2 linked regions of the Roseibium sp. Sym1 genome follow. The protein of the gene in region 2 interacts with the protein of the main gene of each other region in a pairwise test. Links are inferred from orthologs where the notes say so. Each region holds a gene or a part of one and is shown on either strand. Other genes may lie near its edges.

What was found.
Region 1: the proteins of O6760_RS28650 (region 2) and ndk interact in binary tests that used the Escherichia coli proteins (3 or more experiments, as listed by UniProt). The link is inferred for Roseibium sp. Sym1 from one-to-one orthologs.

Annotation. Positions count from the first base shown.
Region 1 is NZ_CP114786.1:5,651,093-5,654,837, forward strand. Bases 1,058-3,745 are described here. They hold ndk (nucleoside-diphosphate kinase), read right to left. Parts: upstream 2,769-3,745; coding sequence 2,346-2,768; downstream 1,058-2,345. Other genes in these bases: O6760_RS26190 (YHYH protein), read right to left, coding at 1,058-2,171; O6760_RS26200 (DUF4344 domain-containing metallopeptidase), read left to right, coding at 3,004-3,745. Also shown: O6760_RS26180 (molybdopterin-containing oxidoreductase family protein), read right to left, coding at 1-370; O6760_RS26185 (EF-hand domain-containing protein), read right to left, coding at 505-954; more of O6760_RS26190, read right to left, coding at 1,044-1,057. UniProt on the Escherichia coli protein: Major role in the synthesis of nucleoside triphosphates other than ATP. The ATP gamma phosphate is transferred to the NDP beta phosphate via a ping-pong mechanism, using a phosphorylated active-site intermediate.
Region 2 is NZ_CP114786.1:6,230,657-6,235,859, forward strand. What follows is about bases 965-3,827. They hold O6760_RS28650 (5-formyltetrahydrofolate cyclo-ligase), read left to right. Parts: upstream 965-2,003; coding sequence 2,004-2,651; downstream 2,652-3,827. Other genes in these bases: O6760_RS28645 (DUF2336 domain-containing protein), read left to right, coding at 981-1,979; O6760_RS28655 (DUF2336 domain-containing protein), read left to right, coding at 2,899-3,827. Also shown: O6760_RS28635 (Do family serine endopeptidase), read right to left, coding at 1-23; O6760_RS28640 (glutathione S-transferase), read right to left, coding at 201-851; more of O6760_RS28655, read left to right, coding at 3,828-3,978; O6760_RS28660 (bifunctional alpha/beta hydrolase/OsmC family protein), read right to left, coding at 3,992-5,203. UniProt on the Escherichia coli protein: Involved in the removal of 5-formyltetrahydrofolate.

The sequences.
Region 1 (3,745 bases), 580 kb from region 2 along the record:
CACGCTGCACCAGCCCCATCGTACCGGCATAGTGATAGGGCCAGACACTCTCGGCGCCGAACTCTGCTTCAGCCGCCAGGAATTTCTCCGCGATTAGATCCAGTGCCGCGTCCCAGGAAATCTCCTCGAAGCGGCCCTCGCCCTTTGGGCCAACCCGGCGCAGGGGTGTCATCACCCGTTCCGGGTGATAGAGCCGTTCCGGATAGCGCGCGACCTTGGCGCAGATGACCCCGGCCGTATAGGCATTGTCGCGGGCGCCGTTGAGCCGGCGGACATCGCCATGCGGATAGAAATGCACTTCCAGCGCACATGTCGACGGACAATCATGCGGACAGGCGGAGAACGTGCTCTTGGGCGGCTGCTGGGTCATGCGGAACCAATCATCCTGAAAGCTTCGGAACAGTGTACGGCCCAGCCTTATGAAAAACAAAAAGAGGCGCCGTCAAGCGCCTCCCTGTCACCGGTACAATCCCGACGGACCGCTTTCTTTTGCCGTAAGCGCCGCTATTTGCGGCCCGGCCCGAAGTCGGCGCGGGTCACCACACCGTCCCCGTTCCGGTCGATCATTTCGATCCAGGGCGCCGCATTGTCCAGGAACTCCGTTTCCGAGACCTTGCCGTCGCCATTGGTATCGTTGACCTCGAGCCGCATTCCGTTTGCCGGGTTCTGGTTGCCACGCCCGCGCCCCTGAGGTTCGTTTTCCGCCTGGTCCAGTTCCCTGGCCTCGTCGAAGAGCACGTATTCCTTTTCATCCAGAAAACCGTCTTCATTCGCATCGAAGCTTGCAAACACGTCGGAACGGCGGTCACGTGCTTCTGCAACCGTCACCACGCCGTCCCCATTCAGATCCCAGCTTTCGATGAAATGGGCCCCTGGGCCCTCGAACGCCATCGCCGTTGCCGTGGCAACGCCCAGTGCGAGGGCGACAGCCGGTGCCATGATCGACGCTTTCATTTCACAACTCCTCTATTTGTTGTTTCGAACATATGAACATTTTGCTTCGAAAAAAGTGCGTGAGAACACGCACTTCTGTCCCTTTCGGCTCAGCTCCCGCTGCACGGGCCCCGTCCGCCGCGACCGCCTCCCGGAGGCATGCCACCTGGAGGCGGCCCGTGACGCGGCCCGCGTCCCGCCCCCGGTGGCGGAGGCCGGCCGCCGGGCAGGAACCGGGGCGGCCGTCCGCCCTGGGCCTGGATCAGTGTCACGCTTGCCTCGCTGTTGTTCGTCAGAGCGGCAAAGCCGATCGTTGGCTGTTCGTCCTGCGTGCCGGTGTCACCACGCCGGCCCGGCCCTTTCAGGCGCCTGAAACTGCTGTCGGGGCTGCCCATCCAGCACCGCGGAATGAAAGGAAACGTGTCGGTCAGGACGTAATGGTAGGTGCCTTTGGGAAATTCCGGTGTCACGGCAATACGGCCGTTGCACTGGTCAAGGTCTCCCGCGCCGGCCACATAAGCCCAGTCCTGGGTGAACTTGCCATTATAGCGTCCACCGGGCCCACCCGGACGGGTTCCCTGCTTGACCCTGTAGCTGCTTTTCAGTTTGCGCACCGGTGATTTCCGCTGCGGATCGGAGTAGCCATAGGGTCCGTAAACCGGAAAACCGTCGGCGGCAAACCCGATCAGCGCAGGGACGGACGCGCCACCCTCGGCGGCCAGCACACCGGTCGGAATGCCGTGGTAATGATAGGTGCCGTTAGGCTGGACATGGGCATTGTACTTGTCGAGGCCGAGCTTGCAGGCGCCGCCCAGCGCCTCGTAGTTCCAACCGGACCGCCGGTCGTTCTGCCAGTACTCCGCCGTCCCCGGGTCCATCACCACGCCGTTGATCGCAATACCGAAGACCGCTCCCTGCGCATCCGTCGCCCGGCCGTTCCTGCGTGGCAATAGCGGCACTTTCAGATTGTAGTTCTTTTTGGAAATGCTGTGCGGATTGTTGCGGTTGGGAAAACGCCCCGGAGGTTTGACAGGATAGCCATTCGCCCGGATCCGGCGGTTGTTACCGTCAACGGTGATGTCCGCTGAGGCTTCCGCCCCGGGCAGCAACAGGTTCCAGATGTCCACGCCGACATGTGAGTGCCCGAGCGGCTCCTCGCCGTTCAACGGGCCCTTGCTGTCATGGGCCGCCGCAGGCAGCGCGATCAGCGCACCGGCCAATGCAAGGCATAAACGCATCCGTTTCCTCCAAATTCCTCTCGCCCACGGATCTATTATGGAGGTTGTCGGTTCAGAATGCTGTCGCGCAATCTTCGGAATTTGTATCCGAATGTGTCAGAACCGACTTCCGGAAACAAAAAGAAAAGCCGGCCCCGAAGGACCGGCTTCCCGAAAGCAAATCCGGTGGACGGATCAGCCGACGATTTCGGTTCCGGAGAACCAGAAAGCGATTTCCTGGGCAGCGGTTTCCGGCGCATCGGAACCGTGCACGGAGTTTTCACCGATCGACAGCGCGAATTCCTTGCGGATGGTGCCCTCGGCTGCTTCGGCCGGGTTGGTGGCGCCCATGACTTCACGGTTCTTGGCGATGGCGTCTTCACCTTCGAGAACCTGAACGACGGTCGGGCCGGAGGACATGAATTCGGTCAGTTCACCAAAGAACGGACGCTCCTTGTGAACAGCGTAGAAAGCTTCCGCTTCACGCAGGGACATCCAAACGCGACGGGAAGCAACCACGCGCAGGCCGGCTTCTTCCAGCTTTGCGGTGATGGCGCCGGTCAGATTGCGCTTGGTGGCATCCGGCTTGATCATGGAAAACGTGCGTTCAATCGCCATGGTTTCGTCTTTCTTGTTACAGGTTGGACCGGCGGATTGCCGGGCCCGGAAATTCGATTTTCGCGGCCTTAATAACGGTGCGCCGTCTGGCTCGCAAGGGGGCGCGCTCATGACAGTTTCATGTCGGCAAGGATCTTCCATGCTGGCAAACCGCTTCCACTGTGAATAGTCTCCTGCGAAACAGTGCAGATCGTCCGTGCGCGCTCTGTAAAAAATGCCTTTCAGGAACGGGACAATGCTCAAGGTTTTCGCGCAGCCATCGCTGATATTTGCCCTTTGCACATTTATATGGGCAGGAACGGTTTCACCGGCCCTGTCGGCGACCACCACGAGCGGTCAGGACCCAGCGCCTCCGGTTGCACTCGACCAGGTCATCACCGGCCTGCCCCAGGACGACCTGGAGGACCTGTTCGTCTTCGTGGCGGGCAATGTGCTGTTCACGCTCTATCACGAGGGCGGCCACATGCTGATTTCGGAACTGGGCCTGCCGGTGCTCGCCCAGGAAGAGGATGCTGTCGACAATCTTGCAACGGTGACCATGCTGGCGGCCGACAACGATGACATGGACCTCTACCTCGCCCAGGCAATGATCGGATGGTTCCTGATTGCCGAAGAGGCCTATGAAGACCTTGTCTTTTACGACGAGCACGATCTCGACCAGCAGCGCGGTTATGCCATTCTGTGCCTTATGGTCGGCGCCGACCCGTCGGCTTTCCGCGGATTGGCCCGGGATCTGGAACTCCCGGCGGACCGGATCGAATCCTGTGGCTACGACTATGAACAGGCAGCGGATTCCTGGGACATCGTCACCTCCCCACATTTGAGGGACGCGGACGACCCGGGTGGAAAAATCAGGGTCGTCCATGAACCGGCACCGGCGGGCCTGGACTCCATGGCCGTGTTCCTGAAAGAAAGCGAACTGATGGAACTGGTCGCGGAAGAACTGGACACCTTTTACGACCTGCCGGAAGAGGTGA
Region 2 (5,203 bases):
GAGACAGAGCGACGGTTTTCCATATTTTCTTCCTCTATCGACTTTCGAACTGAAGGCCATCTTGCAGAACGCACGCAGGGACTCGCGTTCCATGTTCAAGGAAGAACGTAGTGGAGCCAGCCTTACAGGCGCCTGTCGGGAAGATTAAGAATTTGTAAGATTGGCCGGCAGGCGAAGCGCCGCCTGAAGTGCCGGCGCGATCAGGCGTCCGGAAACAGCACCCTTGCGTCGCCGGACCGCCATTTCGGCCATTTGTGCATCACCGATTGCAGCCTCCCGGACGTCTCGAACGAGACCAGCCAGGCCTTCAACGCGGACCAGTCCTGATGGTCGAACCAGTCCCTGTCGGTGTTGGCGAACTGCCGGACAAAGGGCAGGATCGCATAGTCGGCAAGGCAGGCGCGGTTGCCGAACAACCAGCGGCGGGCCGACAGGCGGCGGTCAAGCGTGCGGAGAAACTCCGATGCCGCTGCCCGCTCTTCCACCCTGTCGGCATCCTTGTAGCGCGTATCGTATTTATACCGGTCGAGATGACGCTTGAAGGGGCCGTCGCACGTCCCGATGAGCTCGAGCGCCGCATCCAACCCCTCCCCGTCCGGCTCCAGCCAGTTGTCCGGATCGGCGATTGCGAGGGCCCATCGCATGATGTCGAGGCTTTCGTCAAGCACCTCATCCCCGGCCTTGAGGCAGGGCACCGTCGCGGACGGAGATGCTTCCAGAAACTCCGGCGCCTTGTCGCGCAGCACGATTTCACGCAGTTCCACCGTTTGCCCGCTTGCCGCAATCGCAAGGCGCGCGCGGATGGCATAGGGGCAACGGCGGAAGGAGTACAGGATCGGGACGTCTTTCATCCCGCTCCAATGGCTCAGGAACAAGGCAAGGTCAACACCGGGACGACAGGCGCGCCATCACGACGCTCTTGGTCCTTTTCACAAGTTGTAAAGGAATATTGGAGAAAATTTGCCCGATAGGGTACATCGATGACCGACTCGCTTCTCAGGCTTGCCAAGGACAGTTCCAAGGAAAAGAAACACGAGCTCGCCGAGCACGTGACAGGGCTTCTTGCCGCCCGCGCCGACGACACCGGGTCCGAGGAAACCCATCTTCTGAACAACATGCTCGAAGGCGTCTATGACGCTCTCGAACACGACGCGAAACGGAAGATGTCCGAGAAACTCGCGGACGTCCGGTCGACATCCGCGAAACTCGCCGCCGCCATGGCGAGCGACGACCTGCCCATTGCCCAGGCGGTCCTGGAACGCTCCAAGTCGCTCGCCGAGGCCGACCTGAAGAAAATCGCCGAGACCAAGGACCAGGGATATCTTCTGGCGCTGGCCAAGCGTGATCACGTCAGCAAGGATCTCAGCACGATCCTGATCAAACGGGGCAGCAAGGAAGTCAAACATGCCGTCGCCGCCAACCTCGGCGCGGAAATCACGATGCCGGTGTTCGAGTCACTGGTCAAGGACATGCCCAAGCAGATGGGCGACCGTATCCGCCATCTGCGCAAGTCCAACGAGGAACTGCTGGAGGACCTGTTCCGCGACGACGGCGAGATCGCCGCGGGGTCGGAGCTGGTCAAGAAACCCGCAAAGATCAGCCCGAAAGCCTGGCTGATGGGGATCAAGCTGGGCAAGACGAACTTGAACAAGGCGATTTACCAGCTTTCGCACGAGCACAATTTGCTCGACGCCGTCGGGCTGCTGTCCTATTTCTCCGGCCTGGACATGAAATACGTGCACAATCTCATGGTGCGCTACGACAGCACCGGGATCGCTACCGTCTGCCGGGCCACAGGCATCGGCGCCATGGAATTCCAGGCCGTCTGCAAGGAACGCTGCAAGCACCTCAAGTTTCCGGAAAGCACCGGTAGCAAGTGGCTGACCAACTATCACATGCTGGACGACACGGATGCGCGCCGTTTGCTGGCCCTCATGAAGATGAAGCTGGAAGCCGCCAAGCACGAACAAGCGGCCTGACCCAAGAGCTCCCGGATTTCCCTCATGCATGATCACGATGATCCGCCTGGCGATCCCCCATGCCAAGCACACAAGGTGATCGGCGGTCATATCGTGGACGAACAGACCTATCTGGATGTCTGCCGGTACCGCAAGTCCGAGCGGCAACGTCTCTATGACCTGCGCAGGCGGATGGACCAGCAGGCCCGCCAGGCCGCAACGATCGCGTTGATCAAGCATCTGGGGCATGCCCTGAAGGAGCGGCAGTTCGACACGGTCGCCGTCTACTGGCCGATCCGCGGGGAGCCGGACCTGCGCCCGCTCATGAGCGAGCTGTGTGCGGCGGGCAAGACGGTGTTGCTGCCCGTTGTTCTGGAAAAGAACGCTCCCCTTGTCTTTCGTCCCTGGTATCCCGGATGCAAAATGGTCCGGGGCATCTGGAACATCCTGGTTCCCGCCGCCGGGACCCTTAAGGATCCCCAGGTCGTGATCGCGCCCCTCGTTGGCGTCGACAAGGCAAAATACCGCCTCGGAAACGGCGGCGGCTATTACGATCGAACGCTGGTCAGCTTCGGGACAGCGCCTTTCGTCATTGGCGCCGGGTTTGACTTTTGCAGAATCGAAACGATTTTTCCGATGGCATGGGACATCCCGATGGACAAGGTCGTTACCGAACAGGGATCAGGCGACTGACGGGCTGCCGATGGCCGTCTGAAACAGCGCCATGTTCAGCCAAACCAATTCCTGACGGTCTTTTGCAGTTTCGCAAGCTTAATTTCCCGCACTGCTTCAAGACTACCCAAAGTATATCGACGCCACCTCCACACCTGTCACTAATACGGATACTTGAAAAGATTAACCCAATTTTTCATCTGCGCCTTAGACAGTTGTAAACTGTCTGCAAGGTAGTCCTATGCTTATAGAAACGGACAACCCTACGATGATCAACGACCTTCTCAGTCTCGCTCAGGACAGCACCCCTGAAAAACGTCATCAGCTTGTGGAGCACGTAACCGATCTGTTCGTCAGGGGAGCCGACAGCTACCAGACGGAAGAGATCACGCTGTTCAACACGGTGCTGGAAAGCATGCTTCCGAGCATGGATCCGGAGCAGAAGAAGGCAATTTCCGAACAGCTGGCTCCCATAGATGACACCTCAAACAAGGTGGCCTACGAGCTGGCGCGTGAAGAAATCGACATCGCCCGGCCGATGCTGACGTCCTCGAACTCACTCAATACCGACGACATCCTGCGCCTGGCGAAAACCATGGGCCAGGGGCACCTGTTGGCGATTTCGAAACGCAAGCATCTTGAAGCCAATGTGACCGATGTTCTCCTGGAACGCGGCGAGAGCCCGGTGAAACAGTCGGTCGCCGCCAATGACGGGGCGGAGTTTTCGGAATGGGGGTCGCGGCTCCTGATCAAGCTGGCGGAACGCGACGAGAAGATCCGCGACGCCATGATGGAACGTGCCGACATAACCGAAAACGACTACGACAAGCTGATCAGCCAGATGCCGCCGCAGCAGCAGGCCAAGATTCGCAAGCTGCGCGAAGACAATGAAGCGCTGATCAACGACCTGTTCCACAAGGCGAGCAAGGTCGTGGCCAGTTCCAAGCTGGAGCGCAAGGCGACGCGGATCAATGCCAAGGCAACGCTGAAGGAAATCCGTGCCGGGCAACGGTCCCTCGGCAAGGCCATTACCCAACTCGCCCTGTCCAACAACCTGTTCGATATCTGCTTCCTGCTCTCCGAAATGGCCGGGCTCGGACAGAAATACGTCACCAATGTCATGGTCCGCTATGATTCCACCGGCATCGCGGTGCTGTGCCGGGCCATGGGTGTCGAAAATTCCGATTATACCGCGCTGTGCAAGGCAAGGGCGATGCACAACAAGCAGCCGCAATCCACCGCGGAAAACTGGGCAGCCGACTACCAGTCGCTGACGGACCGCGACGCGCGCCGCCTGCTGTCCTTCATGAAAATTCGCCTGCAGACCCTGGAGGGGGAAGCGGCCTGACGTCCCGGAGACCTCAGTCTTCAGCCATGGCCGCGCGCGTAACCACCGCGGCGCCAGCTTCCAGGGTTTTGTGCACCGGGCATTTGTCGGCAATTTCAAGCATGCGGGCCCGTGTCTCTGCATCGAGATCCCCTTCAAGGGTGATCAGACGCTCGAACCGGTCGATCCGCCCGCCCTTTTCCCTGACCTCACTGGAACAGTCCTCGCAATCGGCCGCATGAACCTTGCCGTGCAGGACCTGCGTCCCGATCCGGTCGACGGTCAAGCCCTTGCGATCGGCATACATGCGCAAGGTCATTACGGTGCAGGCTCCCAGCGCCGCGGACAGGAACCCGTAAGGCGACAGGCCGCTGTCAAGGCCGCCATAGTCCACCGGCTCGTCGGCAATCAACCGGTGCCGGCCGCCGGCCACCATGGCCTGGAACCTGCCCTGCCCCGTTTCCACCACCTCGACGCCTTCTCCGGTTTCGGCTCCCGCATCCACCGGCTCTTTCTCGAGATAACCACTGGCCCAGCCCGCGATCACGCGCGCCGCATAGGCCGCGTCTTCCCCCCGGGACAGGAGGTGGTCCGCCTTGTCCAGCGAAACGAAACTCTTGGGATGCTTCGCCGCCACGAAGATTTCGGTGGCGTTGTCGATGCCGACCGTGTCATCCAGAGGCGCGTGCATGACCAGGAGCGCCTTGCCCAGCCGCGCGACCTTGTCCCGAACGGACTGCGCCTCGAGGTCCTCCAGAAATTCCCTTCGGATCGTGAAAGTCCGGCCCGCAAGATCGACCTCGCCGACGCCGGTCTCCCGAATGGTCTCTTCCGCCCCCTTGAAATTGTGAATCACGTGGTCCGCGTCCGACGGCGCACCGATGGTGACAACCGCTCGTGCCTCGGGAATGTCCTCGGCAACCGCCAGCACAGCGGCTCCGCCAAGGGAATGGCCGATCAGCAGCTTCGGCGCTTCATAGTTCCGCCGCAGGAAATCCGCCGCACGTTTCAGGTCCTCGACATTGGAGGAAAAGCCGGTTGAGGAAAAGTCGCCGCCACTGCCGCCGAGCCCGGTGAAATCGAACCGGAGCACCGCGATGCCTTCCGCCGCGAGTGCCCCGGCGATGTGGCGTGCAGCGGGAATGTCCTTGGAACAGGTGAAACAATGGGCAAACAGCGCGAAGGCACGGATCCTTCCCGCCGGCAGGTCCAGCCGCGCGGCCAGCCTGGCGCCATGGGCGCCGTC